DNA from 2 places in the Streptomyces pimonensis genome. Region 2 is predicted to be linked to the other one. Evidence: riboswitches for the same ligand, from Rfam matches in the RefSeq annotation. Region 2 holds a riboswitch; the other holds the start of a gene.
The links. Region 2 has a riboswitch for S-adenosylmethionine ahead of KYY02_RS07035 (aminotransferase class V-fold PLP-dependent enzyme). Riboswitches for the same ligand answer to the same signal wherever they lie in the genome.
Positions count from the first base shown of each region.

Region 1 (3,371 bases), on a different contig from region 2:
GTCTGCAACAGGTCAATCGGACGAGAAATCCGGACGACGCCGGTCTGGGAGGTGGCGAGAATTCACCTGAATCCGGGGCAATTCGGGCCATGCAAAGGGTACGAACGCCGCGAAAGGGGCCCGCACTTTGGCTGCATCCAGTCGGCCCGAGGCAGGAATTCGGTGTTCCCGATCAGCGGATCGGGAGCGCGTTCCCCAACTCTACCGCGCTCAACCTCATGGAATTGCCCCCTCCGCTTCTCTCGCGGAGGGGGCAATACGCCGGACCCCCGGCCACCGTCATTACCGGAGGTAATGGTCAGCCGCCGGCCACCGCCGGGATGATGGACACGCCGGCCCCGTCCGGGGTGGCCGTCTCGAGCCCCTGCTCGAACCGCACGTCGTCGTCGTTCACGTAGACGTTCACGAACCGCCGCAGCTTGCCCTGATCGTCCAGTACCCGGGCGGCGATCCCGGTGTGGTTCTTCTCCAGGTCCGAGATGACCTCCCCCAGGGTGGCCCCCTCGGCGCTCACCTCGGCCTGCCCACCGGTGTAGGTGCGCAGGATGGTCGGAATGCGGACAGTGACGCTCACGACAGGACCTCCGGAAGGACGACACACTGGGGGGCACGGGGCTGTGGGTGACATGCGGCTGCCGCCACGGGGGCGCGACCGGCCGGAACGGCCCCGCGGACGAACGGCTCAGACCAGGCCGGCTTCACGGAACGACTCCAGACTGGGCCGGATCGTCGCGGTCAGCCCGGTACCGGCCACCGCGTCCAGCGTCTTGAGGCCGTCTCCCGTGTTCAGCACGACCGTGCTCAGGGACGGGTCGAGCGCCCCGCTCTCGAGGAGCTTCCTGGTGACCCCCACGGTCACGCCCCCCGCCGTCTCCGCGAAGATCCCCTCCGTGCGCGCGAGCAGCCTGATCGCCTCGACGATCTGCTCGTCGTCCACGTCCTCCACCGCACCGCCCGTGCGACGCGCGATGTCCAGGACGTACGGCCCGTCCGCCGGGTTGCCGATCGCCAGCGACTTGGCGATCGTGTCCGGCTTCTGCGGACGTACGACGTCGTGTCCCGCCTTGTACGCGGTGGACACCGGCGAGCAGCCCTCCGCCTGCGCCCCGAAGATCTTGTAGGGCTTCTCCTCGACCAGGCCGAGCTCGATCAGCTCCCGCAGCCCCTTGTCGATCTTCGTGAGCTGCGAGCCGGAGGCGATCGGGATCACGATCTGGTCCGGCAGCCGCCAGCCGAGCTGCTCGCAGATCTCGTACGCGAGGGTCTTGGACCCCTCCGCGTAGTACGGCCGCAGGTTGACGTTGACGAAGCCCCAGCCCTCGCCGGCCGGGTCGCCGATCAGCTCGGAGCAGAAGCGGTTCACGTCGTCGTAGTTGCCCTCGATGCCGACGAGCTCACCGCCGTAGACGGCGGCCATGACGACCTTGCCCTGCTCCAGGTCGTGCGGGATGAACACGCAGGACCGGAAGCCCGCACGGGCCGCGGCGGCGCCGACGGCGCCGGCGAGGTTGCCGGTGGAGGAGCAGGAGAGGGTGGTGAAGCCGAAGGCGCGGGCGGCCTCGATGGCCTGGGCGACGACGCGGTCCTTGAAGGAGTGCGTCGGGTTGCCGGAGTCGTCCTTGACGAACAGCTTGCCGGCGTCGACGCCCAGCTCACGCGCGAGGTTGTCGGCCTGGACGAGCTTGGTCCAGCCGGGGTTCAGGTTCGGCTTGGTCGCCACGTCCGCCGGGACGGGCAGCAGCGGCGCGTAGCGCCAGATGTTCGCGGGGCCCGCTTCGATCCGCCTGCGGAGCTCCTCGGTGTCGTGGGCCGAGAAGTCGTACGCGATCTCCAGCGGGCCGAAACACTCCTCGCAGGCGAAGACGGGGCCGAGGGGGACCCGGTGCCCGCATTCGCGGCAGGAGAGCGCGGCGGCGGGGCCCAGGTCGACGGAAGAGGCGGATGCGCCTACCGTGGAATCGGTGGTGGTTGCAACAGTGTGCACAGCCATGTGAGGCGAGGCCCTTTCTCCTCATCTTCCTCACGACGCATCTCGCCGTGAGACGGATTTGGCACCTTCCCTAGCCAGGAGCCTCGCGGAAAAGATCAACAGTGATCTACGAGAACCGGCTGGAGGGTTGCCGGGGCTTCATCGGGCCGTGTCCCTCTGCCCCTCTGGATGAGCGGTGTTCAGTTGTCCGCGCGACACCCCCGGCCTGCGGTGGGCGTCCGCGCTGCTCAAGACTGTAACCGACGAGCGGGGCATTTGAGATAGTCGTCCGAACCGCGAGATGGATCACAGAAGTGAGGAGCCGCTGACCGTGCTGGAAGAAGTCGAGCGCTGGTTGGGCGAGCGGTCCTGGTCGGTGACCGACCGGCCGCTGCACCAGCTCCTGGCCGCCAAGCGCGCCACGGGCCGGACGGTGAGCGTGGTACTGCCCGCCCTCAACGAGGAGGCGACGGTCGGCGACATCGTCACGGTGGTCCGCCGCGATCTGGTGCGGCGGGCCCCGCTCGTCGACGAGGTCGTGGTCGTGGACTCCGGGTCGACCGACCGCACGTCGGAGGTGGCCGCGGCGGCGGGCGCCCGCGTCGTCCACCGCGACGTGATCCTCCCCCGCATCCCGGCCGTGCCCGGCAAGGGCGAGGTGCTGTGGCGGTCCCTTCTGGTGACCCGGGGCGACATCGTGTGCTTCGTCGACGCGGACCTGAGGGAGTTCTCCTCCGACTTCGTCTCCGGCGTCGTCGGCCCGCTGCTCACCGAACCGGACGTGCAGCTGGTCAAGGCCATGTACGACCGTCCCCTCACGATGCCCGGCGGACGCGCCTCCGGGACGGTCGCGGCCGGCCAGGGCGGCCGGGTCACGGAGCTGATGGCCCGCCCGCTGCTGAACATGCACTGGCCCCGGCTGGCCGGCTTCGTCCAGCCGCTGGGCGGCGAGTACGCGGCCCGCCGGAGCCTGCTCGAACAGCTCCCGTTCCCGGTCGGGTACGGCGTCGAGCTCGGCATGCTGGTCGACGCCCTGCACCTGGTCGGCCTGGACGCCCTCGCCCAGGTCGACGTCGGCGTCCGCAAGCACCGCCACCAGGACGGCCAGGCCCTCGGCCGCATGGCCGCCGCGATCTACCGCACCGCCCAGCTCCGCCTGGCCCGCAGCCACCTGATCCGCCCGTTCCTCACCCAGTTCGAGCGCGTGGACGACGGCTTCGAGCCCCGCACGTACTCCGTCGACACGGAGGAACGCCCGCCGATGACGGAGATCGCGGAGTACCGGGCACGACGGGTGGCCTGACCCGTCGGGCGCCGGCCGGACGTCAGCCGGAGACGCCGTCCGGCCGGCGCCAGGTGCCGCCGGAGTCCAGCGCGCAGGTCAGGTACTCGCCGCCACGGC
Region 1 is NZ_JAHWZY010000001.1:22,156-25,526, reverse strand. It holds gene KYY02_RS00135 (ubiquitin-like small modifier protein 1) at 299-574, opposite strand; gene thrC (threonine synthase) at 683-1,990, opposite strand; SAM riboswitch class I at 2,009-2,165, opposite strand; gene KYY02_RS00125 (glucosyl-3-phosphoglycerate synthase) at 2,301-3,272, shown strand; gene KYY02_RS00120 (hypothetical protein) at 3,295-3,371, opposite strand, start outside.
Region 1: linked by a shared signal. The riboswitch ahead of thrC (threonine synthase) and the one ahead of KYY02_RS07035 (aminotransferase class V-fold PLP-dependent enzyme) in region 2 are both predicted to bind S-adenosylmethionine.

Region 2 (3,371 bases):
CCCGGCTGCCCGCGCCCGCCCACAGCTAGGTTCCTCGCCCTTGCCGCCCCTTCCCGCCCCGGACCTGGGGCGCTGCCCCCGAGGGACGGGAGCGGGAAGGGGCGGCGGGGGCGGAACCCCTCAGGCGGAGGTGTCCGGCACGCAGCGGCCGTCCACCGTGCGGTAGGTCCACCGGGCGCCGTCCCGCACGAGTTCGCGCACCGCCCGTACGAACCGCTCCACGTGCTCGTCCGGCGTGCCCGCGCCGAAGCTGACCCGAACGGCGTCGAGGGACTCCTCGCCGGGCGCCGCCCCGGGGACGCCGCACTCGCCCCGGGCACCCGGGGCGCCGCCGAGCAGCGTGCGCACCAGCGGGTGCGCGCAGAACAGTCCGTCGCGCACGCCGATGCCGTACTCGGCGGAGAGCGCGGCGGCGAAGTGGGAACTGTTCCACCCCTGGACGACGAAGGAGAGCACGCCGACGCGCGGGGCGTCGTCCCCGAACAGGGACAGGAACCGCACCTCGGGCACGTCCGCGAGCCCTTCGCGCACCGCACGGATCAACTCCTCCTCGCGGGCGGCCAGGGCGTCGAACCCGGCCTCGGTGAGCGCCTTGCAGGCGGAGGCGACGGCGTGGGCGCCGATGACGTTGGGCGAGCCGGCCTCGTGGCGGGCGGCGCCCTCGTGCCACTCCACGTCCACTCCCCCGTCCGCACGCCGGGTGACCGTGCGGCTGGCGCCGCCGCCCGCGAGGTAGGGCTCGGCCTCCCGGAGCCAGTCGGCACGGCCGGCCAGCACCCCGGAGCCGAAGGGTGCGTACAGCTTGTGCCCGGAGAAGGCGACCCAGTCGACGTCCAGGTCCCGCACGCTCACCGGGTGGTGCGGGACGAGCTGGGCGGCGTCCAGCACGATCCGGGCGCCGTGCGCGTGCGCGGCGGCGGCCAGTTCCCGTACGGGCCACAGCTCGCCGGTGACGTTGGAGGCTCCGGTGACGCAGACCAGGGCGGAGCCGTACGGGTCGCGGTCGGCGAGGGCGCGCTCCAGGTCCTCCACGGCCTGGCGGGGGCTGCGCGGGGCCTCCAGGCAGGTGACCCGCGCGTTCCGCCAGGGCAGCAGGGAGGCGTGGTGCTCGGTCTCGAAGACGAAGACCTCGCAGCCGTCGGGGAGCGCGGCGGCGAGCAGGTTGAGGGAGTCGGTGGTGGACCGGGTGAACACCACCTGGTCGCCCTCCCGTCGCCCACCACCGCCCTTGCCGGACCGGGCTTCGCCCGGGCCGTCCCCCGTGCGGCAGTCGAGGAACTCGGCGACGGTCCGGCGGGCGTTCTCGAACAGGTCGGTGGAGAGCCGGGAGAGGTGTCCGGCGCCCCGGTGGACGCTGCCGTAGTACGGCGCGTAGGCGGCCACGTCGTCCCACACCCGCTGGAGGGCGGGGGTGCTGGCGGCGTAGTCGAGGGCGGCGTAGGCGACCTCACCGCCGGTGACGAGGGGGACGGTGACGTCCCGGCCGAGGACGGGCAGCGGGGCGCGGACGGACGGGGCGGCGGCGGTGGAGACGGACATGGCGGGGCTCCCGGTGGGGCAGGCGGAACCCCCGCGCGAGCGCGCGTCGCTCGAGCGCGGAGGGAAAGGTGAAGGGGTGTGCGGAGGCGGGGCTCGGCAGCCCTAGCGCATTCGCTTGCTCACGGAAGGCTCCTCGACGACCAGGACCCCTGGCGTGCGAGGGGTCCGCGCTTGCCGTGAGCCCTGCTGCTCACGGCCTGGTCCTCACCCGGGGCACCCCGCCACGGACGGAGGGTTGCCGGACAGCCGGCCGGGGCCTGATGGCTGTCACTCGTGACCTGGACAGGAAAGTACGGGAAACGATCGGCGTCCCGCAACCCGTGTCCGGATCGCGGGACGTCGCGCTCGCCCTGCGGCTACGCGTTGCTGACGGCCACCCAGCGCTCCAGGACCCGCTTGGCGGCCCCCGAGTCGATCGACTCGGCCGCCTTCGCCATCCCGGCGCGGATCTGCTCCGCCAGGGTGCCGCCGCCCGGCTCCAGGGCCACCAGCGCCGCCGCCGAGTTCAGCAGCACCGCGTCCCGCACGGGGCCGGGTTCGCCGTCGAGGAGCCGGCGGGCGACCTCGGCGTTGTAGGAGGCGTCGGCGCCGCGCAGCGCCTCCACGGGCACCAGCTCGATGCCGACGTCACGCGGGTCGAAGGTCTCCTCCTCGACCGTGCCCTCGCGGACCACCCACACCCGGGAGGTGGCGGTGGTCGTCAGCTCGTCCAGGCCGTCGTCGCCGCGGAACACCAGCGAGGAGTGACCGCGCCCGGCGAAGACGCCGGCGATGATCGGGGCCATCCGGGCGTCGGCCACGCCTACGGCCTGCGACCGCACCTTGGCCGGGTTGGTCAGCGGGCCCAGGAAGTTGAAGACCGTCCGCACCCCGAGCTGGCCGCGCGCCGCGGCGACGTGGCGCAGCGCCGGGTGGAACCTCACCGCGAAGCAGAAGGTGATCCCGGCCTCCTCGGCGACCTCGGCGACCCGTCGCGGGGTCAGCTCCAGGTTGACGCCGAGCTTCTCCAGGACGTCGGAGGCGCCGGACGCGGAGGAGGCGGCCCGGTTGCCGTGCTTGACGACCTTCGCTCCGGTGCCGGCCACGACGATCGAGGACATCGTGGAGATGTTCACCGTCCTGGCGCCGTCCCCGCCGGTGCCGACGATGTCGACGGTGGCGCCCGGCACCTCGATCACGTTGGCGTGGTCGTACATCGCCCGTACGCAGCCGGTGATCTCCTCGACGGTCTCGCCCTTGGCCCGCAGGGACACCGCGAGCCCGGCGATCTGCGCGTCGGTCGCCTCGCCGCGCATGATCAGGTCCATCGCCCAGGCGGTGTCGTCGGCGGACAGGTCCCGGCCGTCCAGCAGACCGTTCAGCAGGGCGGGCCAGGAGCGGCCCGCCGCGGTGTCGCCTCCAGCGGGGGTCACAGCGCTCATGGCCGCTCCTGACGGTCGGAGAAGAAGGGTCGGGGAGCCCGGCAGGGTCCCGGGCTCCACCCTATCCAGCTCCGGGTACGGCGAAGGGCCCCCGTCCGCAGAACGGACGGGGGCCCTTCGCCGTCGTGTGGCGACTGGGGTGAGGCGCGGAAGGCGATCAGTGGTGGCCGTGGCCGCTCGTGATCTCCTTGTACTCCTCGACGGTCGGCTTCGGGATCTGGGACTCCGCGCCGTAGTAGCCCTTGCTCAGCTTGGCGCGCAGCTTCTCGCTCGCCTTCACCTTGCGCTGGACGCCGTTCTCGTCGACCGTCGGGCCGATCTCGACCGGCTTGTACTGTTCGTGCGCCGTGAGGGTGTACATCTGCTCCTGGCTGAGCGGCTCGTGCACCTCGATGAACTCACCGTGCGGCA
Region 2 is NZ_JAHWZY010000005.1:68,177-71,547, reverse strand. It holds gene KYY02_RS07040 (glycerate kinase) at 1-29, shown strand, start outside; gene KYY02_RS07035 (aminotransferase class V-fold PLP-dependent enzyme) at 121-1,539, opposite strand; SAM riboswitch class IV at 1,702-1,818, opposite strand; gene trpD (anthranilate phosphoribosyltransferase) at 1,896-2,960, opposite strand; gene qcrB (cytochrome bc1 complex cytochrome b subunit) at 3,118-3,371, opposite strand, start outside.